3 regions of the Mesorhizobium sp. B1-1-8 genome follow, and region 1 is predicted to be linked to each of the others. Evidence: predicted binding sites of a transcription regulator. Region 1 holds the regulator's gene; each other region holds the start of a gene.

Region 1 (10,176 bases):
CTGCAGCGGCGAATCGATGCCGAGCAGCACCATGCCGGACTGTAGCGACTGCATCAGCAGCGCGCCGAGCATGGCGCCCAACACCGTGCCGGAGCCGCCGGCGAGCGACGTGCCGCCGATGACCGCCGCCGCGATCACCAGCAACTCGTCCAGCGTGCCGAGTGCGTTGGTCGATGCATTGAGGCGGGCCGACGAGATCGCCGCGCTGATCGAGGCGAGCACGCCCATGATCATGAACACCTTCATTGTCACCCAGCGCGTGTTGATGCCGGCGAGGGAAGCAGCTTCCGGATTGCCGCCGATGGCGAAGACATAGCGCCCGAAGCGGGTGCGCTTGGTGATGAAGGTCATGACGATGCCGACCGCCACTGCCATCAGCACCGGTATGGCGATGCCATGCGCGATGAACAGCCCGCCTTCCGGAATCGCGATGCCGTGTTGCTCGGCGTATTGGCGCACGATGCCGACCGGCCAGGGATAGGAATTGGCGATCCAGACGGCGCCAAGGATGGCGGCGCAGGCGACCGCGCCCAGTAACATCTCCGCCCAGATCGGACGCAGCGGGAATTTGAACCGTTTGCGCTGCGAGCGGCCATTGAACAGCATGAAGGCCACCGCCGCACAGGCAACGACGCCAACAACCCAGCTGGCTGGGCCGCCGATCGAGCCACGCGGCCCGCCACCCATAAGCTGGAAGGTGGCGTCGAGCGGCGCAACGGTGCGGCCGCTGGTTATCAACCAGGCCATGCCGCGCCAGACCAGCAGGCCACCCAGCGTCACGATGAACGCCGGGACCTCCATATAGGCGATGATGAAACCCTGGAACGCGCCGATGACGAGGCCAAGCACGACGCCGACGGCCAGCGCTACAATCCAAAGCCAGGGATTACCGAGCTGGAAGCCGATCACTCGAACGAGGAATTCTGCCTGTGCCACACCCATGATCATGCCGACCACGCCTTCGACGGACCCGACCGAAAGGTCGATGTTGCGCATGACGATGACTAACACCATGCCGGTCGCCATGATCGCGACCGAGGAGGTTTGCACCGACAGGTTCCACAGATTGCGCGGCGTCAGGAAGAGGCCTCCCGACAAGATGTGTATGCCGATCCAGATGACCAGCAGCGCGCCGATCATGCCGAGCATGCGCGTGTCGATCTCGGTCGCCTTCAGGAACCGGGCCACCGCGCCGAGTTCGGAAGCACGTGCGGTGTCGGCCTGCTGGGTGGACGTCGTATCGGTCATGGTTTCCTCCCAGCGGCTTGCCGTCTGACGCGGATGCCGGACCACAGCCTAGAAGCTATCGGCCGTACGCAGAAATACAATTTTTTGAGAAAACGCCGCGGTTTTCAGGCCGCGGCGTCGAGATCGATCGGGATTAACCGACTTAGTTGCAGACGGCGACGCTGCCGGCGGCAACGCCCGCGCAGACCTCGTCCTTCTTGATCCAGCCGGCGTCGATGACGACGTTGAGGTTGTCCTTGGTGATGGCGACCGGGGTCAGGAACAGCGACTTGACGGTGTTGCCGCCGGGCGTCGTGAAGTCCTTGGCGCCGGCGATGTCGGCCATCTTCTTGCCGTCGGCGAGCTGCGAGGCGATCTCGGCGGCGTTCTTGCCGAGCTCGCGCGCATCCTTCCACACCGACACGGTCTGGGTGCCGAGCGCGATGCGGTTCAGCGCCGCGTGGTCGCCGTCCTGGCCCGACACCGGCACCGTGCCGGCAAGACCCTGTGCCGTCAGCGCCGCGACAACGCCGCCGGCGGTGCCGTCATTGGCCGCCACCACCGCGTCGACCTTGTTGTCGTTGGCGGTCAGGAACTGCTCCATGTTCTTCTGCGCATTGGCCGGCAGCCAGCCGTCGGTATAGGCCTCGCCGACATTCTTGATCTTGCCGCTGTCCATTGCCGCCTTCAGCACTTCCATCGAGCCCGCGAACAGGAAATCGGCGTTCGGATCGGCGCCCGAGCCCTTGATGAAGACGTAGTTGCCTTCCGGCTTGACCTTGAACACCTCGCGGGCCTGCATGCGTCCGACTTCCTTGTTGTCGAAGGTCAGGTAGAACACATCCTTGTTTTCGATCAGGCGATCATAGCCGACCACCGGGATGCCCTCGTCGAGCGCCTTCTGCACCGCCGGGCCGATTGCCGAGGCATCCTGTGCCAGGATGATCAGCGCATTGGCGCCCTGCGAGATCAGGCTTTCGACGTCGGTCAGCTGCTTGCCCGGATTGGACTGCGCGTCGGCGGAAATATACTTGTCGCCGGCGGCCTCGATGGCCGCCTTCATCGCCGCTTCATCCGTCTTCCAGCGCTCTTCCTGGAAGTTCGACCACGAAACGCCGATCACCTTGTCCTTCGCCTCGGCGACCGACGCCAACGTCAGCGACATGGCAACACCCGCCAGTATGGCGGCTGCGAATTTCTTCATGATATTCCTCCCTGCGCCCTGTGCGGCGCGACCAGACTGGCCCGTAGGCCGGCACAGAGGCTTTTTTCGAGCCTCAAAAAAAATACTGACCCGGGGCAATAGCCCTGTCAACTGCGATTCTGATGGTTTCTGATCGGCTCGAAACTTTTTTCGAGTGCCGCAATAAATAATGACAGCTCTACTGGCTTCTGCCACTATCCTGGAGCAAAAACAAAAAACTACTGCGGTTCGGCGGTTTTCCAACAAAACTGAACCGCTGGCGCATCGCCGACGGCCCATGCATCATCACAAGGCCGCGATGACCGGGAGGAAATGCGAAGCCATGTCGGTCGGAATCCGCCACGACGATCTGCGCCGGCGCAACCGCGGCATGGTGATTTCGGCCGTGCGCCGGGTCGGCCAGCCGTCGCGGACGGAGATCGCCGCCACCACGGGGCTGAGCCACTCGACCATTTCGGCAATCTCCGCCGACCTGATCCAGGAAGGCATTCTTGCCGAGAGCAAGTCCAGCGAGACCGCTTCGCTGAAGCGCGGGCGGCCTCAGGTCGGCCTTGCCCTCAATCCGGAAGCCGCCGCGGTAGTGACCGTGGTGCTGTCGCTGAATTTCCTCTCGGTCGCCGTCATCGACTATACGGGCCAGGTCGTCGCCGAGGAGCAGCGGCGCCTCGACACGCTGACGATATCGCGCGACGCGTTGATCGGCGAATGCGTTGGCATAGTCCGGCGCCGGCTGGAGGACCCGGACCTCGACATCGGCAGCGTCGCCCGCATCGCAATGGGCATCCAGGGCATCACCGATTCCCATGCCCGCGCCATGCTGTGGTCGCCGATCACGCCACTGACCGACATCCCTTTTGCCGACATTCTGGAGAAGGAATTCGGCATTCCGGCCACCATGGAGAATGACTGCAACATGATGGCGGTGGCGCTGCAATGGCGCGATCCCGACCGCTACCGCGACAATTTCATCGCCATCCTGTTGTCGCACGGCATCGGCATGGGCCTGGTGCTGAAGGGCGAGCTTTTCACCGGCACGCATTCCTCGGGCGGCGAGTTCGGCCATATGATCCATCGGCCGGGCGGCGCGCTCTGCCGCTGCGGGCGGCGCGGCTGCGTCGAGGCCTATGCCGGCAACTACGCCATCTGGCGCAGCGCCATGAAGATGAGCGAGGACGCCGAACCGGTCGATGTCGGCGATGCCGACATGCGGGCGCTCGCAGCAAAGGCGAGGCTGCAGGACGGCCCGGAGCGCGAGGCCTATCGGCGGGCGGGCGAGGCGCTGGGCTTCGGCCTCGGCAGCCTGTTCGCGCTGATCGATCCCGCACCTGTCGCCATGGTCGGCGTCAGCGCGGCCGCCTTCGATCTGATCGAGCCGGCGCTGCGCGAGGCGATCGCCCAGACCGCGGGCGGCCAGCACTCGACATCGATCTCCTTCGACACCGAGCCGAACGAACTGCCGCTGATCCGCGAAGGCTGCGCCATGCGTGCGCTGAGCTTCGTCGACCAGGAGATTTTTGCGCCGGGCGTGCAGGCGCGAACTGGCACGGCAGGCAAGAACGTGGCCTGATCAATCCTCGCGGATCGCGTAACCCGCCCCGCGGATGGTGCGGATCACGTCCGGCATGCGGCCGTTGTTGACCGCCTTGCGCAGGCGCCCGACATGCACGTCCACCGTGCGCTCGTCGATATAGATCGTCTCGCCCCAGACATTGTCGAGCAACTGGCTGCGCGAGAACACCCGGCCGGGATGCCGCATCATGAACTCGAGCAGCCGGAACTCGGTCGGCCCGAGCCGGATCTCGCTCTTCTTGCGGTAGACGCGGTGCGACTCGCGGTCGAGCACGATATCGCCCACCTTGAGCACGCTGGACAGCACTTCCGGCTTGGCGCGGCGCAGCAGCGCCTTGATCCGCGCCATGAATTCCGGCGTCGAGAACGGCTTGACCAGATAGTCGTCGGCGCCGGTCGAGAGGCCGCGCACCCGGTCGCTTTCTTCACCCCGCGCGGTCAGCATGATGATCGGCAGCCGCTCGGTCTCGGGACGCATCCTGAGGCGGCGGCAAAGCTCGATGCCGGAAACCGCCGGCACCATCCAGTCGAGCACCAAAAGGTCGGGCACGTTCTCCTGCAGGCGGATCTCGGCTTCGTCGCCTCGTGTCACCACCTCGACCTGATAGCCTTCGGATTCGAGGTTGTAGCGGAGCAGCACGCCCAGCGGCTCCTCGTCCTCCACCACCATGATGCGCGGCGCGATCATCGGCAGGTTACCCTTGTTGTCAGGTGGCCGGTGTCGACATCGCGGTCTCGTCCTGCTTCGGACGGTTCGCGGGCAATTGCGTGCCGGTCAACACATAATAGGCGTTCTCGGCGATGTTGGTGACATGGTCGCCGATGCGCTCCAGGTTCTTGGCGCAAAACAGAAGATGCGTGCAAGCCGTGATGTTGCGCGGATCCTCCATCATGTAGGTCAGGAGTTCACGGAACACGGACGTGTATTTGACGTCGATGCGTTCGTCGGCATTGCGCAGCGTGGCGAGTGCCGTGGCGTCGCCCGCCGTATATTCCTGGATGACGGCCTGGACCTGGATCAGCACCATCTGCGCCATCGAGTCGATCGAATGCGAAAGATCGCGGGGTGCTGCGCTGATGCCGACCGAGCCGACGCGCTTGGCGATGTTCTTGGCCAGGTCGCCGATGCGCTCGAGGTCGCCGGCCATGCGGATCGAGCCGACCACGTGGCGCAGATCGTCTGCCATCGGCTGCCGCTTGGCGATGAGCGTGATGGCACGGTCGTCGAGTTCACGCTGGCGCGCGTCCATGATGGCGTCGTCGGAGACGACGCGCTGTGCGAGCGCGTTGTCGGAATTGAGCAGGGCCTTGGTCGAGGCGCCGACCATGGACGCGGCAAGATCGCCCATGTCACGGATGAGCCGGCTGATCTGCCCGAGATCCTCGTCGAAGGAAGCGACAGTATGTTCGGCCATGATTTATGTCCTCGTGTGAACTCAGCCGAAGCGGCCGGTGATGTAGTCCTGCGTGCGCTTCTCGCGAGGCGAGGTGAAGATCTTCTCCGTCCGGTCGAACTCGACCAGTTCGCCAAGATACATGAACGCCGTCTGCCGCGACACGCGCGCCGCCTGCTGCATGTTGTGGGTGACGATGACGATCGTGTAGTCGGCCTGCAACTCGTCGATCAGTTCCTCGATCTTGGCGGTCGACAGCGGATCGAGCGCCGAGGCCGGCTCGTCGAGCAGGATGACCTCGGGCTTCACCGCCACGGTGCGGGCGATGCAGAGGCGCTGCTGCTGGCCGCCCGAGAGGCTGAGGCCGCTGGCGTTGAGCTTGTCCTTGACCTCGGTCCAAAGCGCTGCGCGTTTCAGCGCCTGCTCGACGCGGCCGTCCATTTCGGCCTTGCTGATCTTCTCATAGAGCCTGACGCCGAAGGCGATGTTCTCGTAGATCGACATCGGGAACGGCGTCGGCTTCTGGAACACCATGCCGATCTTGGTCCTGAGCAGGTTGAGGTCCTGCGAGCGGTCGAGGATGTTTTTGCCGTCGAGCAGTACCTGGCCGTCGGCGGTCTGCTTCGGGTAGAGCTCGTAGATGCGGTTGAAGACGCGCAGCAGCGTCGACTTTCCGCAGCCCGACGGGCCGATGAAGGCGGTGACGCTGCGCTCCGGCAAGGACAGGCTGATGTCCTTCAGCGCCTTTGACTGGCCGTAATAGAAGTTGAGGTTCTTGACCTCGATCTTGGCTTTCTCGACGGTCGTGTCGGCTACGTTCAAATCGGTGGACAACATCGGTTTCATCTGTCCTCTCTGCGTCCGGTAAGGCTGCGGGCGAAGATGCTCAGCCCAAGAACCGTAAGGGTGATTATGAGTGCGCCGGTCCACGCCAGTTGCTGCCATTCTTCATAGGGGCTGAGAGCGAACTGGAAGATGGTCACCGGCAGGCTGGCCATTGGCGCGTTGAGGTTGCTCGACCAGAACTGGTTGTTGAGCGCCGTGAAGAGCAGCGGCGCCGTCTCGCCGGAGATGCGGGCGATCGCCAGCAATATGCCGGTGACGATGCCGGAAAGTGCGGCGCGATAGGCAACCGAACGGATGACGACCCAGCGCGGCGCGCCGATCGCGGTGCCGGCTTCGCGCAAGGCGTTCGGCACCAAATTCAGCATGTCCTCGGTGGTGCGCACAACAACCGGGATGACCAGGATGGCCAGCGCGACGGCGCCGGCGATTGCCGAGAAGTGCCCCATCGGCCGCACCATCAGCTCATAGACGAACAGGCCGATGATGATCGAGGGCGCCGACAACAGAATGTCGTTGATGAAGCGCACGATCGTCGTCAGGCGCGAGAAGCGGCCGTATTCGGCCATGTAGGTCCCGGCCAGGACACCGATCGGCGTCCCGACGACGACGCCGATGACGGTCATCACCACGCTGCCGTAGATGGCATTGAGCAGGCCGCCGGCATCGCCGGGCGGCGGAGTCATTTCGGTGAACACGGCCAGCGAAACGCCGGACAGGCCCTTGTAGATCAGTGCGCCGAGGATCAGCGCCAGCCAGGCAAGGCCGATGCCGGCGGCGACGACGCACAGCGTCATCATCACGCCATTCTTCCTCTTGCGGCTCTGATGAAGCGATTCAGCTGTCGACATCGGTCAGGCTCCCGTGCGGGCGTCGATGCGCATCAGCATATAGCGTGCGATGGCAAGGATGAGGAACGTGATGACAAACAGGATCAGGCCCAGCGCCACCAGCGAAGAGGTGTAGAGTGAGCCATCGGCCTCGGTGAATTCATTGGCGATGGTTGCGGAAATCGTCGTCGCCGGCGCGAACAGCGAGGCGCTGATGCGGTGCGCGTTGCCGATGACAAAGGTGACCGCCATGGTTTCGCCGAGCGCGCGGCCGAGGCCGAGCATGACGCCGCCCATGATGCCGACGCGGGTATAGGGAATGACCACCCGCCGCGTGACTTCCCAGGTCGTGCAGCCGATTCCGTAGGCCGATTCCTTGAGCACCGCCGGCACCGTGTCGAACACGTCCTTGGTGATCGAGGTGATGAACGGCAGCACCATGATGGCCAGGATCAGCGACGACGTCAGCAGGCCGATGCCGTAAGGCGGGCCGGCGAACAGGCTGGAAAGCCCGGGCACGTTGTGAAAAACGTTGATGATGACGGGCTGTACCATCGTCTGCAGGAACGGCGCGAACACGAACAGGCCCCAGATGCCGTAGATGATCGAGGGGATGCCGGCCAGAAGCTCGACGGCGATGCCGATTGGACGCCGCAGCGGTCTCGGGCAAAGCTCGGTAAGAAAGATGGCGATGCCGATGCCGATGGGAACCGCGATCAGAATTGCGATGGCCGACGTAACGATAGTGCCGTAGATCGGCGACAGCGCGCCGAAATTCTCGGTGACCGGGTTCCACGCCTCGGTCGTCAGAAACGAGAAGCCGAACTTCGACAGTGCCTCCCATGAGCCGGCAAACAGCGAGATCGCAACCCCACCGAGGATGAGCAGGACGAGAGCGGCGGAAACGCGGGTCGCCTCGCGGAACACCATATCCGTGAAGGCGAAGCGCCGGACTGTCGCATCCCTGGATCGCATGGTGCTCGACGCCGGCGTGGCTTCTGAAACGGTGGTCATCTAGCCCCTCGTGCTCGAAAGAAGGCAGGAGGGCGCCGTCGGCGCCCTCCTGCGGCAAAGAGAGTTACTTGGCGGCGTAGAGCGACTTGCCGTCGCTGCCGACGATGTCCTTGCTCCACATTTCCTCGACGCTCTTGACGACCTTGTCGGGCATCGGAACGTAGTCGAGTTCAGCCGCCATCTTGTCGCCCTTGGCATAGGACCAGGCGAAGAACTTGAGGGCTTCGCTGGTGGCCGCGGCGTCGGCGGGCTTCTTGTACAGAAGGATCCAGGTCGCGGACGTCATCGGCCAGGATTCGGCACCGGCCTGATTGGCGAGAATGACGCCATAGCCCGGCTGCGAGCTCCAGTCGGCATTGGCTGCCGCGGCCGAGAACGCCTTCGCGGTCGGCTCGACCTTCTTGCCGTCCTTGTTCACCATTTCGGTGTAGGTCAGCTTGTTCTGCTTGGCATAAGCATATTCGACATAGCCGATCGCGCCGCCGGTCTGCGACACGTTGTTGGCAACGCCTTCATTGCCCTTGGCGCCGATACCAACCGGCCATTCGAGCGCGGTGTTGACGCCGACCTTGGACTTCCAGTCGGCGTTCACGTCAGCCAGATAGTAGCTGAAGTTGAACGTGGTGCCCGAGCCGTCCGAACGATGGACAACGGCAATAGCCTGGTCGGGCAGCTTGACCTTGGGGTTGAGCTTCTTGATCGCCGGGTCGTTCCAGTTGGTGATCTTGCCGACGAAGATATCGGCCAGCGTCGGGCCGTCGAGGACGAGCTCGCCCGGCTTGATGCCCGCGAGATTGACGACGGGCACGATGCCGCCCATCACCATCGGGAACTGGGCGAGACCGGTGGCGTCGAGGTCTTCACCCTTCAGCGGCGCGTCGGAAGCACCGAAGGTAACGGTCTTGGCCTTGATCTGCTTGACGCCGCCGCCGGAACCGATCGACTGGTAGTTGAGGCCGGTGCCGGTCTCTTTTTTGTAGGCGTCGGCCCACTTGGCATAGATCGGGTAGGGGAACGTCGCGCCAGCGCCCGAGATGTCTGCCGCAAACGCTGCGGACATGGTGAGGGTGGACGCCGCAGCCATTGCAATCGCAACGGCCGCCGAGCGGATGAAATGTCTCATGTGGCCTGCTCCTGTTCGGAAGATGGTCTCTCGGCACCCTTTTGTTTTGGCGCCCGCCGAGGGCAATAGCCTTCGATTATTACAGTCGCATGACAGTTTCATGTCAGCCCGGTAACGCCTGAACAGCGATGTCTGGAGTGGCCTCGGATGGCCTTGGCGAACCAGCCGGAGTTTATCGCGCGAATCAGTAACTTGTATGGCTTTTGATCCCGGCGGCCGGGTTGCGGCCGCCGGGAAATAAAATCCGGACGAGAGCGCGTTGCCTGAATGCCAGAGCGTATCATGGCCTAGCCATCGCCGAAAACAGGTCCGTTGGGGTAGAATGACGCTGTTTCTTGCCGGCGGTCGCCGCTCCCGCCCGTAATCAAGAGGCGGAATCGATGGTTTTATTGTCCGGGCTTGGCGTTTCATTTGGTATGGTGCGATCGCACCATACGCCTGCGTCAGGCGTTCAGGGCGGCGGCGACTGACGGACGGTGATTGCCGCGCAAGCGGGAAGCGTACTAAGTGTTTGTTCTTACGCAATTCCGACGGGAAGCCGCTGCGCACTTTCCCTGGAATTGCGCTAGCCGGCGCTGCGCCGGGTCTCAGCGTCGGTGCCGAGCCAGCGCTCGAGCTTCTCCAGCAGCGCCCTCGGGCTGATCGGCTTTGGCAGGTAATCATCCATGCCGGCCTCCAGGCAGCGTTCGCGGTCGCCTTTCAGCGCATGCGCGGTGACGCCGACGATCGGCACATGCGTTCCCGTGTCCTCCTCCAGCCGGCGAATGGCGGCGGTCGCCTCCAGCCCGCTCATCTCCGGCATCGACACATCCATCAGTATCATGCGCGGATTGAGCTTGCCGAAGGCGTCCAGCGCCTTGCGGCCGTTGCCGACGATTTCGAAATGATAGCCGGTTTCGCCGAGGATCTGCGTGAACACCATCTGGTTCACCTCATTGTCCTCGGCAACCAGGATGTCGAGCCCGCTATCGG
Region 2 (10,176 bases), 280 kb from region 1:
TCAATCCGCCCGCATTCCCAGGATTACCCAGGACAGCCGCCCGTGAACACCGCAAACACCATTCTTCTTTCGCCCGCCGACAATGTCGCGGTCGCCAATGGCCGCATCGAGACCGGCACGCCGCTGCCGGGCGGAGCGGTGACCTTGACCGCGATCGAGCCCGGACACAAGGTGGCGATCAAGCCGATCGCCGCCGGTGAGGCGGTGGTGAAATACGCGCAGGCGATCGGCCGCGCGACACAAGACATCGCGCCGGGCGAACACGTCCATTCGCATAATCTGGTGTTTGAATCCGGCCGGCTGCCGGTGGTGCCGCCGAGCGAGGCCGAGCACGCCACCGAGGCCGACCGCAAGCGCACCTTCATGGGCTACCGTCGCGCCGACGGCCGCGCCGGCACGCGCAACTTCGTCGGCATCATCGCCAGCGTCAATTGCTCGGCCACCGTCTGCCACGCCATCGCGGACGAGGCCAACCGCAGGCTTTTGCCGAAATATCCCGGCATCGACGGTTTCGTGCCGATCGTTCACGGCCAGGGCTGCGGCATGAGCGCCACCGGCGACGGCATGATGGTGCTGCACCGCACGCTCGCCGGCTACGCCCGCCACCCGAATTTCGGCGGCGTGCTGATGGTGGGCCTCGGCTGCGAGGTCAACCAGCTTACCCTCTACGGCCAGAAGGGCGCCGCCGCGGGCAAGCGCCATTTCAACATCCAGGAGGCCGGCGGCTCGCGCAAATCGGTCGAGAAGGCGATGGGCGTGTTGGCCGAGATCGCGGAGGAGGTCGGCCAGCTGAAGCGTGAGCCTATTCCCGTCAGCGAGATCGTCGTCGGCCTGCAATGCGGCGGTTCCGACGGTATGTCCGGCATCACCGCCAATCCGGCGCTGGGCGCTGCCGTCGATATCCTGGCCGGAGTCGGCGGCATCGGCATCCTTTCCGAGACGACCGAAATCTATGGCGCCGAGCATCTGCTGGCCTATCGCGCCGCGACGCCCGAGATCGCCGCCAAGCTCGACGGCTATGTCAAATGGTGGGAGGAGCATGTCGCCAAGCATGGCGCCTCGATCGACAACAACCCCTCGCCCGGCAACAAGCGCGGCGGCCTGACCACCATCCTGGAGAAGTCGCTGGGCGCGGTCGCCAAGGGCGGCCAGACGCCGCTCAACGGGGTCTTCGGCTACGCCGAGAAGGTCACCGGCAACGGCCTGGTGTTCATGGATACGCCCGGCTACGACCCGGTCTCTGCCACCGGCCAGGTGGCGGGCGGCGCCAATGTGATCGTCTTCACCACCGGCCGCGGCTCCTGCTTCGGCTGCCGTCCGACGCCGTCGATCAAGGTCGCCACCAACTCGACCATGTACCACCAGATGGAAGAGGACATGGACGTCAATTGCGGCGTGATCGCCTCTGGCGAGAAGACCATCGCCGGCATGGGCCGCGAGATCTTCGAGCTGATCATCGAGACGGCATCCGGCCGCAAGACCAAGAGCGAGGACTTTGGCTACGGCGACAACGAATTCGTGCCCTGGCACCTGGGCGCGACGCTTTAATCGCGGGCCGTATCGGCGGAAGCGCCACCGACCAGGAGGCGGCCTTCACATGCGATGGAATGTATATTCCATGTTGACATAAATATGAAATTATTGTTCCGTGTCGACAAGGAGGAACGGGAGCATCCGAGCACTGCCAGGGACGAGCCTAACGGACGCTGACCCGCATCGCGCAGGACAACAGACATCGCTTGCATCGGTCACGGCAATGCTCTATCAAAAAACGGCATCTGTTTTTTATTGATAAAGTTCTGTTTGGGCCGCGCCTATCCAGATGGAGCTTCCGCAACCTTCACCAGGCGACTTAGGGAGGAACCTAATGAAATTCGTGACCAGCCTTCTCAACCGCCGCGGCTTCTTGGCTTTGGCCGCCGCTTCGATGCTCGCCGGCGCGATGCATTCCGCGCCCGCCTCGGCGGCCGACGTGACCATTCCGATCATCGTCAAGGACACCACATCCTTCTATTGGCAGATCGTTCTGGCCGGCGCCCGCAAGGCCGGCAAGGATCTCGGCGTCAACGTGCCGGAGCTCGGCGCCCAGGCCGAAACCGACGTCAACGGCCAGATCTCGATCCTCGAAAACGCCGTCGCCAGCAACCCGGCGGCCGTCGTCATCTCGCCGACCGAGTTCAAGGCGCTCGGCAAGCCGATCGACGAGGCCGCCAGCAAGGTCAAGGTCATCGGCATCGACTCCGGCGCCGACTCCAAGGCCTTCACGTCGTTCCTGACCACCGACAACGTGCAGGGCGGCCGCGTCGCCGCTGACGGCCTCGCCGCCGCCATCGGCGCCGCCAATGGCGGCAAGGTGGAAGGCAAGGTCGCGCTGATCACGGCGCTTCCCGGCGCCGGCTCGCTCGAGCAGCGCAAGCAAGGCTTCATCGAGCAGATCAAGGCCAAGTATCCGGGCCTCGAGCTTGTCGCCGACAAATATGCCGATGGCCAGGCCACCACGGGCTTGAACATCGCCACCGATCTGATCACCGCCAATCCGGACCTCAAGGGCATCTTCGCCTCGAACCTGATCATGGCGCAGGGCGTCGGCCAGGCGGTCGCCGAAAACAATCTCGGCGGCAAGGTCGCGCTGATCGGCTTCGACAGCGATGAGAAGCTGATCAAGTTCCTCAATGACGGCATCATCTCGGGTCTGGTCGTCCAGGATCCGTACCGGATGGGTTACGATGGCATCAAGACCGCTTTGGCCGCCTCGAAGGGCGAGAAGGTCGAGGCCAATGTCGACACCGGCGCCAACCTGGTCACCAAGGCCAACATGAAAGAGCCGAAGATCGACGCGCTGCTCAACCCGAAGCTCAAATAAGGCGCGTCATGCCACGCGTTTCCGGGGCGGCATCGCCCCGGAAACATTCCGTTGAGACCAATCTGGGAGGATTGTCATGACGTCGACGGCGCAGGAATTGCATCCAGCCCCCACGCTGGAGCCCGGCAGGACGATCCTCGAACTCAAAGGGCTCGAGAAAAAATATCCCGGCACACACGCGCTGAAGCCCGTGAACCTTGCCTTCAAGTCCGGCGAGATCCACGCCATCGTCGGCGAGAACGGCGCCGGCAAGTCGACGCTGATCAAGTTGCTGACCGGCGTCATGCCGCGCACCTCCGGCGAAGTCTTCTGGGAAGGCAAGCCGGCAGCGCTTGCCACCCCGCATGAGGCAATGGCGCTCGGCATCAACGCCGTCCACCAGGAAGTGGTGCTCTGCCGCCATCTCACTGTCGCCGCCAACATGTTCCTCGGCGAGGAGGAATCCCGCTTCGGCATTCTTCAGCAGCGCGCCATGGTCAAGGAGGCGCAGAAGATCATCGACGGCCTCGGCTTCGACCTGCCGGCGCATGTCATGCTGGGCGATCTCACCATCGGCCAGCAGCAGCTGATCGCCGCCGCCCGCGCAACCGTGCGCGGTACCAAGTTCCTGATCTTCGACGAGCCCACTGCCTACCTCACCCGCAAGGAAGCCGACCAGCTGTTCACGCTGATCCGGCGGCTGAAGGGCGAAGGCGTCACCATCATCTATATCAGCCACCGCATGGAGGAGGTGTTCGAGCTTGCCGATCGCGTCTCGGTGCTGCGCGACGGCACGCTGGTCGGCACCCGCAACATCGCCGAGACCAATGACGCCGAGCTGGTCAAGATGATGATCAACCGCTCGATCGAACAGATCTACCACAAGGAGCACTTCACGCCGGGCGCGGCGATCGTCGAGGCGAGAAATCTCTCCGGCAAGGGTTTTGAGAATGTCTCGATGACGGTTCGCGCCGGCGAGATCGTCGGTCTTTACGGCCTGATCGGTGCCGGGCGCAGCGAATTCGTCACCACGCTCTACGGCCGCCATCGCAAATCGGCCGGCCAGATCCTCTGGCAAGGCAAGGAGGTCCAGATCAATTCCGAGCATGACGCGATCAGGCTCGGCATGGCGCTGGCGCCGGAAAGCCGCCGCGATCAGGGTCTTTGCCTCAATTTGCCGGTCGGCCTTAACCTCAACCTACCGATCTATAAGCGCATCTCCAGCAATCTCCTGATCTCCAACGCCAGGGAGAAGGCCGAGGCCGACCGCCAGATCGCCGACCTGCGCATCAAGACGCCAACGCGCAACGCGCTGGCCTCCAGCCTGTCGGGCGGCAACCAGCAGAAGATTGTCATCGGCAAGTGGCTGGCGCATGGCGCCAAGCTGTTCATCTTCGACGAGCCGACGGTCGGCGTCGATGTCGGCACCAAGGCCGAGATCTACCGCTTGTTCTCGACATTGTTGTCCAAAGGCGCCGGCATCATCCTGATCTCGTCCTATCTGCCCGAGGTCTATGAACTCGCCGACACGCTGCATGTGTTCCGGCGCGGCAAGCTGGTCGCCACGCATGGTTTCCGCACCGCCAGCCATGAGGACATACTGGGTCAGGCACTGGCCGAGAAACAAGAAAAGACGGGAGGACAAAAATGAGCACCGAGGCGATCCCCGCCGAAAAAACCAAGCGCAATTACAACGCCCTGTTCGGACTGACGCTGCTCGCGCTGCTGGTTCTGTTGTGGGTCATTCTGTCCGTGGCGACGCAGAGCTTCGCCTCGGCCAACAATATTTCAAACCTCCTCCGCCAAGGCTCGATGATCGCTATCCTCGCGGTCGGCCAGACCTTTGTCATCATCACCGGCGGCATCGATCTTTCGGTCGGCGCGGTCGTCGGCTTCTGCACCGTCACCACGGCGATGCTGATCAATGCCGGAGTGCCGGTCTTTGCCGCCATCCTGATAACTCTTCTGGTCGGCGTCGCCATCGGCATGTTCCACGGCTTCGGTATCGTCAAGATGGGCCTGCCGCCCTTCATCATCACGCTGGCAACGCTGACTTCGCTGCGCGGCATCGGCCTGCTGATAACCAATGGCAATTCGATCTCGATCAACAACGACGCCTTCCAGGAATTCTCGCGCAACTCCTTCGTCGGCGTCCCCAATCTGTTCTGGATGGTAATCTTGGTCGGCATCCCGGCCTACATCTTCCTGCATCACAGCCGCTGGGGCCGCTATCTGTTCTCGGTCGGCTCCAATGCCGAGGCCTCACGCCTGTCCGGCGTCAATGTCCAGCGCACCATCTACATGGCCTACACACTGTCGGGCCTATGCGCGGCCTTCGTCGGTGTGCTGCTTGCCTCCCGCATCGGAATCGGCAATCCGACCCAGGCCGAGGGCTGGGAATTGCAGGCGATCGCCTCCTCGGTGATCGGCGGCACCTCGCTGTTCGGCGCGGTCGGTTCGGTGCACGGGCCGCTGCTCGGCGCCTTCATCCTCGCCACTATCAACAACGGCGCCAATCTCTTGAACGTCAACGCCTTCTGGCAGCGCATCATCACCGGTGTGCTGATCATCGTCATCGTCTATTTCGACGGTCTGCGCCGGCGCGGCAAATGACTGCTCCCTGACCTTCCGCGCCGGCCCGGCTTAGCCGATGGCCGGCGCTCTTTTGAAACTGGAATTGCGTATGAAAGCCGTCGTCTGCCGCTCGCCCGGCGACCTTGCCCTCGAAGACCGCGCCGCGCCCGGCGCGCCGCCGCCCGGCTGGGCGCGGGTCGCCGTCAGCCATGTCGGCATCTGCGGCACCGACTATCACATCTTCGAAGGCAAGCACCCGTTCCTCGCCTATCCGCGCATCATGGGCCACGAAGTCTCCGGCACCGTCGCCGAAAAGGGTGACGGCGTGGATCTGGCCGTCGGCGAGCCGGTCATCGTCAATCCTTATCTTGCCTGCGGCCGATGCATAGCCTGCCGGCATGGCAAGCCGAACTGCTGCATGACAATCGAGGTGCTAGGCGTGCATCGCAACGGCGCCATGTGCGACGAGATCCTGGTGCCGGCGCAAAACCTTTATCCGGCAAACGGCCTGTCGCTGGCCGATGCCGCGGCGGTTGAATTCCTGGCCATCGGCGCCCATGCCGTGCGGCGTTCGCTCGGCACGCCCGGCGCGCGCACGCTGGTCATCGGCGCCGGGCCGATCGGCCTTGGCACGGCGCTGTTTGCCCGCATCGCCGGACTGGATGTCAGCATGCTCGATATGAGCACGGAGCGGCTTGGCTTTGCCGAAGACAAGCTGGGTTTTGCCACGCTCGACGGCTCGAAGGCAGCGGCGACCGAACTGGTGCGGTCAGCCACCGGCGGCGAAGGCTTCGATCTTGTCTTCGATGCCACCGGCAACACGCAATCGGTGCAATCGGCCTTCGCTCATGTCGCGCATGGCGGCACACTGGTGCTGGTCAGCGTCGTCAAGGACGATATCAGCTTCTCCGATCCCGAATTCCATAAGCGCGAGATGACGCTTGTCGGCAGCCGCAACGCGCTCAGAGCCGATTTCAACCATGTCGCCGCCTCGATCCGCGACGGCGCCGTGCCTCTGGAGAAGCTTGTCACGCATCGAACGACACTTGCCGAAACGCCACGCGACCTCGCCAGATGGGCGTATGAGAAGTCGGGGCTGATCAAGGCTGTTATCGAAGTCGGGTAGGAAGCCCGCGTCGAGGTCTTGCGAACTGGATGGTTGTCTGCCCTGGCAAATCGCAGTCCTGGTGATTGGCCGAGCGTCTATCCCTTCGTCATCCACGGGCGGAGCAAGGAGCGTAGCGACGCAGCGCAGACCCGAGGATCCATTCCGTGACATCGAGGCGTTGCAACGATCCAGAATTCTGCTCCGCCGCACTTTACGATCAAGGTAACGGAATGGATCCTCGGGTCTGCGCTCCGCTTCGCGTCGCTCCGCCCGAGGATGACGACCTCAGGGTTATCGCTCTGAATGACAATGTCGAAGACTAATCGTTCGCCGACAGCTTCAGCTCCACCCGCTCCGCCGGGAACCGCGACTCGGAAAACTGAATCGGCCGGCCGTCGAGCGTGACATTGACAGCGACGGTGACCAGCACGATGGCGCCGGGCTGCAGATCAAGTGCCGCAAGGTCGTCGGCATCGGCATGACGTGCCGAAAGCACCGTCGATTGCCGCAGATAATCGTTGATGCCGAAGCGCTTGAGCGCGGCGGTGACCGATCCGGTCTCCGCCATGGCGGCGTCTATGCCGGTGAAGCGCCCGGCATCGTACCAGGCCGTTGCGCGCGACACCGGATGCCCGTCTGCTTCGCCGCGCGTCTCCAGGCGGATCACGGCCGATCCGCTGGCAAGCCCGAGCGCTTCGGCGACGCGCCGGCTGGCCGGCTCGGTGGATGACGACAGCAGAGCGATATGCCGTTCGCTCGTCTGCCCTTGCAGCCCAGTCGAAAACCGCGTGCGGGCGCCGATCGGGTAGGACAGGCGCCTGCGTGACAGCACGAAGGTGCCGCGCCCCTGCTCGGCCCTCAGCACGCCTTCCTGCACAAGGGCGGCGATCGCGCTGCGCACCGTGTGGCGGTTGACGCCATAGCGCTCGGCCAGCACGACTTCAGGCGGCAGCGCGGCATTCTCGGCGAAATCGCCGGTCGCAATTGCCTGCAGTATCTTGTCGGCGATCTGCCGCCACAGCGACACGCCGCTGCGCCTTTCGATGCTGCTCGCCAGTCCGGTCATTCTTTGCCCCCAGGCATCTTTTCGCCCCAAGTCATTTTTTCCCCTTTTGTCATGCACCCGTCATGGACTCTCGTTACGTGATGAGTATAATTTGTATAGTTGTCTATATCAATAGACAAATTAACGAGGAAGACAGCCATGCGAGGACAGGAAGCGCGCGAGCAGGCCGAGCGCAAGGCGGCGATGGCGACGCTGGCACATGCGGCGACCGATGACATTGCACGGCTATGGAACGATGCCGGCCTGCCCTCGGAGGCGGAATTGCTGCGCGGCCCCGAAACCGGACTGGTGACGGTGCGCGGCCGGATCGGCGGCGGCGGCGCGCCTTTCAATGTCGGCGAGGCAACCGTCACCCGCGCCACGGTGCGGCTGCCCTCCGGCCAGGTCGGCCATTCCTATGCGCTCGGCCGCGACAAGGCGAAGGCGAAGCTCGCCGCGATTGCCGACGCGCTCTGGCAGGATCCGGCCCATCGCCAGACGGTCGAGACAAAGCTGGTGGCGCCCTTGCGCACGGCGCTGGATGCGGCACGCGAAAAGCGGCGCGTCGAGACGGCGGCCACGAAAGTGGATTTCTTCACCATGGTGCGCGGAGAGGACTGATGGATATCGCCACGCAATCGATCGAAGGCGGCTTCGCCGATCCGGTCTTCAACGCGCAAACCGTGTTCCGCGCCGTCATGGATGCGATGGCCAGGCCGGGCAGCATCGAGGCCCTGCCGCAGCTGTCGCAACCGCCGGCGCCGCTGTCGGCGACCGCCGGCGCCATAGCGCTGGCGCTCTGCGACAACGACACGCCGCTCTGGCTCGATCCGCCGCTGCAGGCGGAAGGCGCGGTCAAATCCTGGCTCGGCTTCCACACCGGCGCGCCCCTGGCCAACACGCCGGCCGATGCGCATTTCGCCTTGATAGCCAACCCGGCGGAAATGGCGGCGCTGGACGGCTTTTCGCAAGGCACGCAGGAATATCCCGACCGCTCGACGACGCTGATCCTCCTGGTCGGCGATCTCGCCACGGGTCCGTCGCTGCTGCTCGAGGGGCCTGGCATCGAAAAGGCGGCAATGATCGCGCCAACCGGCATGCCACGCCATTTCGTCGAGCAGTGGAAGCAGAACAACAAACGTTTTCCACGCGGCGTCGACATCATCCTGGCCGCCCCCGGCAGCCTCGCCTGCCTGCCGCGCACCACCCGCATCAAGACGATGGAGGCCTGACATGTATGTCGCGGTAAAAGGCGGCGAAGCCGCGATCGCCAACGCCCATCGCCTGCTTGCCGATCGCCGCCGCGGCGACCGCTCGGTGCCGGCGCTGCGGCTCGACCAGATCGTCGAGCAGCTGGCGCTTGGCGTCGACCGGGTGATGAGCGAAGGCTCGCTCTATGATCGCGAACTGGCGGCGCTCGCCGTCGTCCAGGCGCGCGGCGACATGATCGAGGCGATCTTTCTCGTGCGCGCCTATCGCACCACGCTGCCGCGCTTCGGCTACACAAGGCCGGTCGACACCGGCGCCATGCAGGCCGAGCGGCGGGTGTCGGCGACTTACAAGGACCTGCCAGGCGGACAGGTGCTTGGGCCCACCTTCGATTACACGCATCGCCTGCTCGATCCGGAACTTGCCGCCGGCGCCGATGTCGATGCGCCCGTGCAGCGCGAGGGCGATGCCGAAGCCATGCCGCGCGTCTCCTCGATTCTTGCCCATGAAGGCCTGATCGAGGCCGACGGCGACATGCCGCAGGACCATGTGCCCGGCGATATCACGCGCGAACCGCTGCAATTCCCGATGGCGCGCGACATCCGCCTACAGGCGCTGTCGCGCGGCGACGAAGGGTTTCTGCTGGCGCTCGGCTATTCGACGCAGCGCGGCTATGCCCGCAATCATCCCTTCGTCGGCGAGGTCCGCATCGGCGAGGTCGAGCTGGAGCTCGATGTGCCGGAACTGCCGTTCGCCGTGCCGCTCGGTTCCATCCGCGTCACCGAATGCCAGATGGTCAACCAGTTCAAGGGCTCGGCCAAGGCGCCGCCGCAATTCACCCGCGGCTATGGCCTGGTCTTCGGCCAGAGCGAGCGCAAGGCGATGGCCATGGCGCTGTGCGACCGGGCGCTGCGCGCCGGCGAGCTCGGCGAGGACGTCGTCGCCGCGGCGCAGGACGAGGAATTCGTCATCTCGCATTCCGACAATGTCCAGGCGACCGGCTTCGTCGAGCATCTGAAGCTGCCGCACTACGTCGACTTCCAGGCCGAGCTCGACCTGGTGCGCCGTATGCGCGCCGAGCATGACGCGCGGGAAAATCCCGGCAAGGCTGAAGAAAAGAGGGAGGCCGCTGAATGAGCGCGCAACCGACAGAGATCGCCACCTACAACTTCGCCTATCTCGACGAGCAGACCAAGCGGATGATCCGCCGCGCCATCCTGAAGGGCATCGCCATTCCCGGCTACCAGGTGCCCTTCGCTTCGCGCGAGATGCCGATGCCCTATGGCTGGGGCACCGGCGGCGTGCAGGTCACCGCCTCGATCATCGGGCCGGATGACGTGCTCAAGGTCATCGACCAGGGCGCCGACGACACCACCAACGCCGTCTCGATCCGCGCCT
Region 3 (10,176 bases), 270 kb from region 1:
GACCGGCGGCCTCGACGTGTCGGTGCAGGCGCGCCTGCTCGACCTGCTGCGCGGCCTGGTCACCGACCTCGGCCTGGCGGCCATCGTCGTCACCCACGATCTTGCCGTGGCGCGGCTCCTGTCGCAGCGCATGATGGTGATGAAGGACGGCCGCGTCGTCGAAAGCGGCCTGACCGACCGCGTGCTCGACGATCCGCGCGCGCCTTACACCCAACTCCTCGTTTCTTCGATCCTGCAGGTGTGATGATGCCGACGCCTCTCGTTGTCTCGGATGTCGCAAAAAGCTTCACCATGCATCTGCGCGACGGCGTCACGCTGCCGGTGGTGGCGGGCGTCTCCTTCTCGATCCGCGCCGGCGAATGCGCGGTGCTCGGCGGTCCTTCCGGCGCCGGCAAAAGCTCGATCCTGAAGATGCTCTACGGCAATTATGCCGTCGATGAAGGTCAGATCATCGTCCAGCACGAGGGCGGCCTGATCGACCTCGCCAGCGCCAGCCCGCGTACGGTGCTCGGCGTGCGCCGCCACACCATCGGCTATGTCAGCCAGTTCCTGCGCACCGTGCCGCGCGTCCCGGCGCTCGATGTCGTCGCCGAGCCGCTGTTCGAGCGCGGCGAGGTGCGCGAAATTGCGCGCGAAAAAGCCCGTGCCCTGCTGGCGCAGCTCAACCTGCCGGAAAAGCTCTGGGCGCTGCCGCCGGCAACCTTCTCCGGCGGCGAACAGCAGCGCGTCAACATCGCGCGCGGCTTCATCACCGATCATCCGATCCTGCTGCTCGACGAGCCGACCGCTTCGCTCGACGCCCAGAACCGCGACGTCGTCATTGCCCTCATCGCCGCCAAAAAGGCGGCGGGCGTAGCACTTCTCGGCATCTTCCACGACCAGGATGTGCGCGAGGCGGTTGCCGACCGCGTCATCGACGTCACCGCCTTTGCCGCCGGAAAAATCGCCGCATGACGAAGAAGCTTTCGGAAGCGCCGCTGATCCACGAGACGGCGCAGGTCGAGAACTCGAAGCTCGGCCGCTGGACCGAGATCGCCGAGCGCAGCCGCGTCTCGGAAAGCGAGCTTGGCGACTACTCCTACATGATGCAGGACTGTGCCGTCTGGTGCGCGACTATTCGAAAGTTCTCCAACATTGCCGCAAGCGTGCGGATCAACGCCACCAACCACCCGACCTGGCGGCCGACGCTTCACCACTTCACCTATCGCGCTTCGGATTATTGGGACGACGCCGAGCACGAGAGCGAATTCTTCGCCCAGCGCCGCGCCAAGCGCGTCACCATCGGTCATGACACCTGGCTCGGTCACGGTTCGACCATCCTGCCCGGCGTCACCGTCGGCGACGGCGCGGCGGTCGGCGCCGGCGCGGTCGTGTCGAAGGATGTCGCGCCCTACACCATCGCCGCCGGCGTGCCGGCAAAGCCGATCCGTGAGCGCTTCGACCGCCGCACCGCCGAACGCTACCAGGCGCTCGCCTGGTGGGATTGGGACCATGCCCGGCTGCGAGCGGCACTGGACGATTTCCGCGAGCTGTCGGCGGAGGCGTTCCTGGAGAAGCATGGCGGCAGAAGATAGGCGCCCCGCTCTCATCCGCCTGGGTAAGAGCAATGGCGCCGCATCTGCATTTTGCCTACTATCGACTGCATTTTCGTCGCGTTTGAAAGCTCTGGAGGCCGGAATGCTGAAACGATGGATTGGCTTTTGCCTGTTTGGGCTGGCGACTTTTCTGCCTCGGCATGCTCTCGCTGAGCAGCCAAAGAGCGACCCTCGCGGCGCCGTCCTTTGCGCCTGGATGATTTATACCGAGGTCGAAGCGATCGGAGAGACCTGCTCTCCCGAGCAAGACCGTGACTACCTTGTCTTTCTTCAGTCTCAGATCGACCGCATCAAGGCGTTTATCGTGCGGAATTCTGGCACCACGCCAGCGGCACTGGAAGACCAGCAGCGTCGAGTCCGGGCGATAGCTGCAAAGCGCCACGGCGCCTCGTGCCAGGGTGACGGTATCAAGCTCTACAATTCAATAAGGTCAGTCGATCGAAGGCAGTTCGTTGCCGAGATGGATAAGCTCCTTGAAGTCGATCGCGAGCCTTTGGCGAATCCCTGCCTTTGATGCCTGCTCGCTACAGTTTCACATCCTTGACACAGGACTCGGACAGGAGGGCGATCTCCCCAAGGAGATTGCCATGCTCGACACAGTTAGATCTTCGCTCGCAGGATATTTCGAAGGCGCCAACCCGACGCCTCCGGTCCATCTCGGCACCCGCTACGACACATCGGGCAACTTCCTCCTCGAACCGGGCAACACCGTCGTTTGCCATTTGATCGAAGGCTCTCCTTCGCAAGCTGCCATCATCGAAGTGCGTGAGCGCATGCTGGCCATGCCGGATGCCGACCGGCTCGTTTTCACGCCGATCTCCAGCCTGCACATGACGCTGTTCCAGGGCATCATCGAATACCGCCGCCGCCTTCCCTACTGGCCTGCCGACGTGGCGCTCGACACCGGCATCGATGACATGACCCGGCTCTACCTCGAGCGCCTGCAGGGCTTCGAGGATCGCGGCGCCTTCAAGATCAAGGTGGTCGAAGTGGTGCCGACCGGCCTGACGGTTGCCGGCGCCTCAGAAGAAGACCGGCGCGTTCTTCGGGCCTGGCGCGACGCGCTCTCGGTGCCATTTGGCTACCGCCACCCGGACCACGACACTTACGTCTTCCACATAACCTTCGCCTACCAGATCCGCCGCCTCGCCGATGAGCGGGTTTCCGCCTGGCAGGAGCTGTTCGACAACTGCCTGACACTCCTGGATCGTCAGGCGCCGGTGATCGAGCTCAGGCCTCCGGCCTTCTGCAGTTTCAGGGACATGAAGCATTTCGAGGAATTGCTGGTCCTGGCGTGATGCGTGTTGCCCAAAGCGCGTTCGCTTGAAATCGGTTTTGCGCGATGCGCTTTGGCTCAAGCCAACCAGCCTGTGGGCTGTAACAAAACTGACATCATTCCGACACCCCAGCTTCATCGGCCTGCGATAGCGAAGGTTAACAGACCTTCAAACTGTGACGGACTGGAGTGTTGCCCCATGTCAGTTTCTTCAGCCACGCTGGAAATCCGAGGCGTCACCCGACGATTTGGTAAGAACACCGCCGTCAGCGACATCAACATCTCGATTCCGCAAGGTCAGATGGTCGGCATCATCGGCCGTTCGGGCGCCGGCAAGTCGACCCTTCTGCGTATGATCAACCGCCTCATCGATCCCAGCCAGGGGTCGATTTTTTTTGACGGCGCCGAGGTTTCCCGCCTGCAGGGTTCGCCGCTGCGGCGCTGGCAGCGCGACTGCGCCATGATCTTCCAGCAGTTCAACCTTGTGCCGCGCCTCGACGTGCTGACCAATGTTCTGCTCGGCCGCCTCAACCACCGCTCGACATTTTCCAACCTGCTCGGCCTGTTCTCGCGGGTAGAATGCGCCGAAGCAGTGGCCGCTCTCGAGCGCCTCGATATTGCGCGCACCGCCTTGCAGCCGGCCGGCACGCTTTCCGGCGGCCAGCAGCAGCGTGTGGCGATCGCGCGCGCCATGATGCAGGAACCGAAGGTACTGCTGGCCGACGAGCCGATCGCCTCGCTCGACCCGCTCAACGCCAAGGTGGTTATGGACTCGCTGCGCGACATCAATCTGCGCGAAGGCATCACCGTCGTCACCAATTTGCACACGCTGGACACGGCGCGCGCCTATTGCAACCGCATCATCGGCATGGCCGCCGGCAAGGTCGTCTTCGACGGCGGGCCGGAAGATCTCGATCGCGATGCCGTGCGCATGGTCTACGGCGCCGACGCCGGCGGCGCCGAGATCTCCGAGGCCATCACCTCGACCAGCGTCAACGTCAAGTCAAAGATCACCGCATCCGCCGGACCGCTCGAACCAGCCTTTCCCGGCTGAATGTGTTCGTGGACCCGGCCGACTGGATTCCGGGCACATCATGAACACCGAAAAGAGCAACCCGGATCGCCTGCCAGCGTCAAAGGCTAAACTTGAAATTTCGAACGCCGGCGCGAAGCCGGAACACAAGGAGAGAGATCAAAATGTTCAGGACAATGGTTTTTGGCGCCGTTTCGTTGCTGGCCATGGCAGCCAGCGCCGCTCATTCGGCAGACATGAAGGAGTTCCGCGTCGGCATCCTCGGCGGTGAGAACGAGGCCGACCGTCTGCGCAACTACCAGTGCCTCGCCGACCACTTGAAGGCCGAATTCGGCTTCGAGAAGGTGTCGCTGTTCCCGGCCGCCGACTATGACGGCGTCATCCAGGGCCTGCTCGGCGGCACGCTCGATTTCGCCGAGCTTGGCGCTTCCGGCTATGCCAGCGTCTACCTCAAGGATCCGAAAGCTGTCACCCCGATCCTCACCACCAAGCAGACCGACGGCTCCACCGGCTATTATTCGATCGGCCTGGCGCTGAAGACCTCCGGCATCACCGACATCAAGTCGGCCAAGGGCAAGAAGCTCGGCTATGCCGATCCGGATTCGACCTCGGGCTATCTGATCCCGCTGACCCAGATTCCGAAGGACACCGGCGCCTCAAACGAAACCTACTTCGCCTCCACCCAGTTCAACGGCGGCCACGAGAACAACGTGCTGGCCGTGCGCGACGGCAAGGTCGACGTGGCGGTGGACGATTCCTCCGGCATCGGCGACTTCAAGAACGGCTACACCTCCGGCACCTTCCACAAGGAAGTCGCCAAGGGCGCCGTCGACCCGAACGACTTCGTCGAGGTCTGGCGCTCGGGCCTGATCCCGAACGGCCCGCTGGTCGTCCGCACCGCGCTCGGCGCCGATATGACCGCCAAGCTCACCGACTTCTTCACCCAGTTGCCGACCAAGGACAAGGCCTGCTTCGAAGGCGTGGAGGGCGGCGACTTCACCGGCTACGTCCCGGTCAAGCCGGACTTCTACAGCGTCATCGTCGAAGCCCGCAAAGCCGCGATCGGCGGCTGACGGCAAGATCAGAAAGGGCGGCGGCTTCCTCCAGCGCCGCCCTTTTTGCATGTCCCGATCATGACATCAGCGACATTCCATTCCGACGCCACCCGCCAGCAGGCCGATGCCTGGCGGCGCCAGACCTCGCTGCGCCGCTTCTACACGGCGCTCGGCGTTGGCCTGCTGCTTCTCGCCATGTTCTCCAGCATGTGGTTTGCCGACGAAGCCAATGCCGGGCATTTCTTCGAGCGGCTGCCGCATATCCTCGATTTCCTGAGCTGGCTGATCCCGAAGGACTGGAATGACGTCTGGCGGGCGCTGTTCGATATCGCTTCGCCGCATGACAAAGGCACACAGGAGTTCAACTTCCCGCTCGGCCGTGTCTATGTCTGGGGCGGGTTCTATATCCCCGAATATTTCGAGCTGATGCTGACCACGGTCAACACGGCGCTGGTCGCGACTTTCATCGGCTTCGTCTTTGCCATTCCTTTCTCTTTCATCGCGGCGCGCAACCTGACGCCGAGCCCAATTCTGCGCCTGGTCGTCAAACGCTTCATGGAATTGCTACGCGCTTTCCCCGAGATCGTCATCGCCGGCCTGTTCGCGGCCATCGTCTCGGTCGGCCCGGTGGCCGCCATCATCGCCATCGGCCTGCATTCGATCGGCGCGCTGGGCAAGCTGTTTTACGAGATCAACGAGAACGTCGACATGCGCCCCGAGGAGGGGCTGAGGGCTGTCGGCGCCAACTGGTTCGAGCGGGTGCGTTTTGCCGATCTGCCGCAGGTGCTGCCCAATTTCATCTCCTACACGCTGCTGAGGGTCGAGATCAACGTGCGCGCCTCGACCATCATCGGCGCCGTCGGCGGCGGCGGCATCGGCGAGGAGCTGAAGCTTTCCATCTCGCGCGGCTTCGGCGCCAAGACGCTGGCCCTGGTGCTGCTGCTGTTCACCACGATCTTCATCGTCGACCAGTTCTCCGCCTGGCTGCGCCGCAAGCTGGTCGGCGAACAGGCCTTCCTGATGGGCGCTTAGACCATGATCCCGAAAAGTGGAGCCCGGTTTTCGGAAAAGATCATGGTCAAAACAAAAGACCGACCATGACGAATTTGACCGCCGAAGAAATGCTGTCGATCGAGGAGCGCTTCCCGCACGTGTTCCGGCGGCCGCTCTACCAGCGCTTCGGCACGCTGTTCCTGTTCGCCGGCACCGTGCTTTATCTGATCTATGCCGCATGGTTCTTCAGCCTGCCGCAGGTGCTGCGTGAGTCCCACTGGGAACGCCTGCCGCTCTTCCTGTCGCAATGGATCAGCTACGATCTGCAGCCGGAATTCCGGCTCGATCAGCCGGAGATCACGCCGAAATATCCGCGCTTCTCAGCCCTTGGCGACAATCCCAATCCGGATTGGGTGATCAAGAATCCCGATGGGACGTATACCGTGCAGATCGACGGCCAGGCGAGGTCCGTCACCTTCGACAAGACCCAGGCGACGATTGTCGCTTACGGGCAGACAGTTCCCATTTCGCTGACCGGCGGCAAGCCTGTGGTGACGGGCCCGGTGCCGGACTGGGTTACCGTGCATGACGACGAGGTCGTCGCTAAAATGGGCTTTGTCGGCGAGGTGCGCGTCACCGCCGACCGGGTCAAGGTGCGCAAGCGCTTTCTCGGCTGGGCGAATTTCGTCTTCGACACGCGCTCGCCCTTCTTCGGCAAGTCGGCCGGCGAAGTGGTGTCGCTGATCGTCTCGGGACCCGAACTGCAGCCGGGCACGTCCAACCTGGCGCTTGCCGGAGACAACATCTGGAACAACGCCCAGTGGCAGCACGGCGATGTCTGGACGAAGCTGCTGCAGACCATCGTCATGGCATTCCTCGGCACGCTGCTTGGCGGCATCGTCGCTTTCCCGCTTGCCTTCTTCGCCGCCCGCAACCTCACGCCGAGCGGGGTGCTCGGCCAGGTCCTGAAACGCTTCTTCGATTTCATGCGCTCGGTCGACATGCTGATCTGGGCGCTGTTCTTCACCCGCGCCTTCGGCCCCGGCCCGCTGGCGGGCAGCGCCGCCATCTTCTTCACCGAGATCGGCACGCTCGGCAAAACCTATTCCGAGGCGCTGGAGAACATCGACGACAAGCCGCGCGAAGGCGTGCTTTCGACAGGTGCGAACGGCCTTCTGGTGCAGCGCTACGGCGTGATGCCGGAGGTGGTGCCGATCTTCATCAGCCAGACACTCTACCAGTGGGAATCGAACACCCGCGGCGCGACCATCATCGGCGCCGTCGGCGCCGGCGGCATCGGCCTGAAGCTGTGGGAAGCCATGCGCACCAATTCCAATTGGGCCAACGTCTTCTACATGGTGCTGCTGACGCTGGCCGTCGTCTTCATCTTCGACAACATTTCCAACTTCCTGCGCCGCCGGTTGAGCCGCACGATCCACGACTACAACAGGCTGCAGGCTCAGCAGGGGTAACCTTGTGAACCATAAGCGCGGGCATCGTACAGTGCCGAGCCAAGGGTCGACCCCCACTCCGTCGAGCTGCGCTCGACACCTCTCCCCCGATCGACGGGGTAGAGGAAAGGCGCCAGGCTGTCCGAGCCGCGCCTGTCCTCGAAGGCGAGGCTTTTCCTCCCCCGGCGCCACCAGGCTTCTTTCCTCTCCCTCCGGAGGGGGGAGAGGTGGCTCGGCGAAGCCGAGACGGAGTGGGGGAACCACCTGGCTACCGTCGCGAACGAAAATAGAAATGGCCAGGGCGAAGAGCCCCTACGCCGCCTTCTTCCACCCATCCCTGATATGCCTATACCCCTCGCGATAGACAGATTCCGGGCTCTCCGCGAAATCCCTCCACACCTTGGTCGCCGCCGCCAGATCCTTCAGCGAACGGCCGAAGGATTCGATGGTCAGCCAGTCGTCATAGCCGCTCTTGCGGATGGCGGCGAACGTCTCCTTCCAGGGAATGTTGCCGCGTCCCGGCACGCCGCGGTCGTTCTCCGAAATATGGATATGGACGATGTTGTTGCGGTTGCGCGTATAGGCGCCGATCGGGTCGGCCTCCTCGATATTGGCGTGGAACGTGTCGTACATCGCCTTGATGTGCGGCCGGTCGATCGCTTCGATATGCTCCGACAGGTCGTCCATTGTGTTCACCAGATAGCATTCGAAGCGGTTGAGCGCTTCCAGCCCGATGGTGACGCCCTTGTTGCCCGCATGATCGCCGATGGCGCGCTGCGAAGCCACGGAGCGCTTCTTCTCGGCCGTCGTCGGCCCGCTGCCGGAAAAGGCGCCGAGCGTCGAATGCAGCGGGCCGCTAAGCGTATTCGCACCAAGGGCTGCGCTGCAGTCGATCGCCCATTTCATGTAGTCGACGCCAGCCCTGCGTGTCGCCGCATCCGCCGAGATCAGGTTCATCGCCGGATCGCCCATGGCCGAGACCGCGGTCCGCTCCAGCCCGATGCGATCGAGCATCTCGCCGAGTTTTCTGTAATCATCGGGCTTACCGACGAAAACCGGTATCTCGACGCCGTCGAAGCCGGTCGCCTTGATGTCCCTCAGCAGCGCTTCGTGCTTTTTCGACACGCTGGTCGTCCATAAAAACATGCACATGCCGATTTTCATCGACATCCCTCCCCCAGCTTGGCGGCCAACCACTTGCGCCCGGGCCACACTCCCCCTCATCCGGCCGCTTCGCGGCCACCTTCTCCCGTTGGGGAGAAGAGCTTGGCGCCGGCGCCTGCCACCTCCTCTCCCCCTGGGGAGAGGTCGGATTGCCCCGAATTGCCCTTGCAATTCGGCTGGCAATCCGGGTGAGGGGGCGCCGCCCTAAAGCTTCGTCCACGCCCCATTCTTCTTCGACGACTTCACACAGGCTTCGATGAAGGCCATGCCTTCGACGCCATCTTCGATCGTCGGGAAAACGACGTCCTTGCCCGGCTTGCCGCCCTTCTTGCGTGCTGCCCGGATCGCTCGCGCCGCCTCCTGATAGATGTTGGCAAAACCTTCGAGGTAGCCTTCGGGATGCCCCGATGGAACGCGGCTGACACGGGCGGAGACCGGCATAGCGCCGGCGCCGGCGCGGGTCAGAAGCTGCTTCGGCTGGCCGAACGGCGTATACCAGAGATAATTCGGGTCGGCCTGCACCCATTCCAGCCCGCCCTTGGAACCGTAGATGCGCAGCTTCAGCCCGTTCTCATGGCCGGGCGCCACCTGGCTCGCCCAGATCATGCCCTTGGCCGGATGGCCCTTGCCGGCCGGCTTGAAGCGCAGCATCACGTTGACATTGTCGTCGAGCTGACGCCCCGGTACGAAGGCGTCGAGATCGGCCGACAGTGAATCGAGCTCCAGTCCCGAGACGAAGCGCGCCAGATTGTAGGCATGCGTGCCGATGTCGCCGAGCGCCCCGCCGGCGCCGGCCTGCTTGGGATCGGAACGCCACGACGCCTGCTTTTGGCCGGTGGCGGCAAGATCCTCGGTCAGCCAGTCCTGCGGGTATTCGGATTGCACGATGCGGATGTCGCCGAGCATGCCCTTGGCCACCATTTCGCGCGCCTGCCGCACCATCGGATAGGCGGTATAATTGTGGGTGAGCACGAACACCTTGCCGGTCTTTTCGACCAGCGCCGCCAGCTTCTTCGCCTCGGCCAGCGAGGTCGCCAGCGGCTTGTCGCAGATGACATGGATGCCGGCTTCGAGGAAGGCCTTGGCCGCCGGCACATGCACGTTGTTGGGGGTGACGATCGCCACCGCCTCGATGCCGTCGGGACGCTTGGCCTCGGCCTTGGCCATCTCGGCATAGGAGCCATAGCTGCGCTCGGGGTCGAGCCCGAGTTCCTCGGCCGAGGCCTTGGCGCGCGCCGGGTCCGACGACAGCGCGCCGGCGACCAGCACGAAGTCATTGTCCATGCGCGCCGCGATGCGGTGCACCGCACCGATGAAGGCGCCCTGCCCGCCGCCAACCATGCCATAGCGGATCGGGCCGCCTCCCGTTTCCGACTTCGATGCGCCGACCATTTCTTTGTCTCCCTCGTTGGTTCACCTCCCCCTTGAGGGGAGGTCGATCCGCGCGGCGGATCGGGTGGGGTCGTCCGGCGTGGAGCTCGGCATGAAGCGCCCCCTCCCGGCCCTTCGGGCCACCCTCCCCTCAAGGGGGAGGGAAGGCAAGCGTCATATCCCCATCATCGCCCGCAGCAGCTTCTTGTCAGTCGTGCCGGCGGCGAAATCATCGAAA

Evidence for each region. The regulator PhoB, encoded in region 1, activates phosphate uptake and scavenging genes when phosphate is short. The targets are predictions, from matches to a motif close to TGTCATNNANCTGTCAT.
Region 2: the regulator PhoB is predicted to act here: its motif matches at 7,638-7,654, upstream of phnF (phosphonate metabolism transcriptional regulator PhnF).
Region 3: the regulator PhoB is predicted to act here: its motif matches at 2,972-2,988, upstream of phnC (phosphonate ABC transporter ATP-binding protein).

The regions. Positions count from the first base shown of each region.
Region 1 is NZ_CP083956.1:1,303,234-1,313,409, reverse strand. It holds gene FJ974_RS06475 (sugar ABC transporter permease) at 1-1,248, opposite strand, end outside; gene xylF (D-xylose ABC transporter substrate-binding protein) at 1,391-2,431, opposite strand; gene FJ974_RS06465 (ROK family protein) at 2,754-3,998, shown strand; gene phoB (phosphate regulon transcriptional regulator PhoB) at 3,999-4,688, opposite strand; gene phoU (phosphate signaling complex protein PhoU) at 4,708-5,415, opposite strand; gene pstB (phosphate ABC transporter ATP-binding protein PstB) at 5,437-6,240, opposite strand; gene pstA (phosphate ABC transporter permease PstA) at 6,237-7,088, opposite strand; gene pstC (phosphate ABC transporter permease subunit PstC) at 7,092-8,081, opposite strand; gene pstS (phosphate ABC transporter substrate-binding protein PstS) at 8,146-9,204, opposite strand; gene FJ974_RS06430 (response regulator) at 9,770-10,176, opposite strand, start outside.
Region 2 is NZ_CP083956.1:1,582,027-1,592,202, reverse strand. It holds gene FJ974_RS07845 (UxaA family hydrolase) at 43-1,548, shown strand; gene FJ974_RS07840 (ABC transporter substrate-binding protein) at 1,868-2,863, shown strand; gene FJ974_RS07835 (sugar ABC transporter ATP-binding protein) at 2,940-4,493, shown strand; gene FJ974_RS07830 (ABC transporter permease) at 4,490-5,455, shown strand; gene FJ974_RS07825 (zinc-binding alcohol dehydrogenase family protein) at 5,526-6,542, shown strand; gene phnF (phosphonate metabolism transcriptional regulator PhnF) at 6,844-7,590, opposite strand; gene phnG (phosphonate C-P lyase system protein PhnG) at 7,729-8,190, shown strand; gene phnH (phosphonate C-P lyase system protein PhnH) at 8,190-8,801, shown strand; gene FJ974_RS07805 (carbon-phosphorus lyase complex subunit PhnI) at 8,803-9,915, shown strand; gene FJ974_RS07800 (alpha-D-ribose 1-methylphosphonate 5-phosphate C-P-lyase PhnJ) at 9,912-10,176, shown strand, end outside.
Region 3 is NZ_CP083956.1:1,570,675-1,580,850, reverse strand. It holds gene phnK (phosphonate C-P lyase system protein PhnK) at 1-244, shown strand, start outside; gene phnL (phosphonate C-P lyase system protein PhnL) at 247-954, shown strand; gene FJ974_RS07785 (DapH/DapD/GlmU-related protein) at 951-1,574, shown strand; gene FJ974_RS07780 (hypothetical protein) at 1,558-2,109, shown strand; gene FJ974_RS07775 (DUF1868 domain-containing protein) at 2,183-2,893, shown strand; gene phnC (phosphonate ABC transporter ATP-binding protein) at 3,071-3,925, shown strand; gene phnD (phosphonate ABC transporter substrate-binding protein) at 4,069-4,977, shown strand; gene phnE (phosphonate ABC transporter, permease protein PhnE) at 5,038-5,991, shown strand; gene phnE (phosphonate ABC transporter, permease protein PhnE) at 6,057-7,424, shown strand; gene FJ974_RS07750 (sugar phosphate isomerase/epimerase family protein) at 7,716-8,567, opposite strand; gene FJ974_RS07745 (Gfo/Idh/MocA family protein) at 8,772-9,959, opposite strand; gene FJ974_RS07740 (sugar phosphate isomerase/epimerase family protein) at 10,113-10,176, opposite strand, start outside.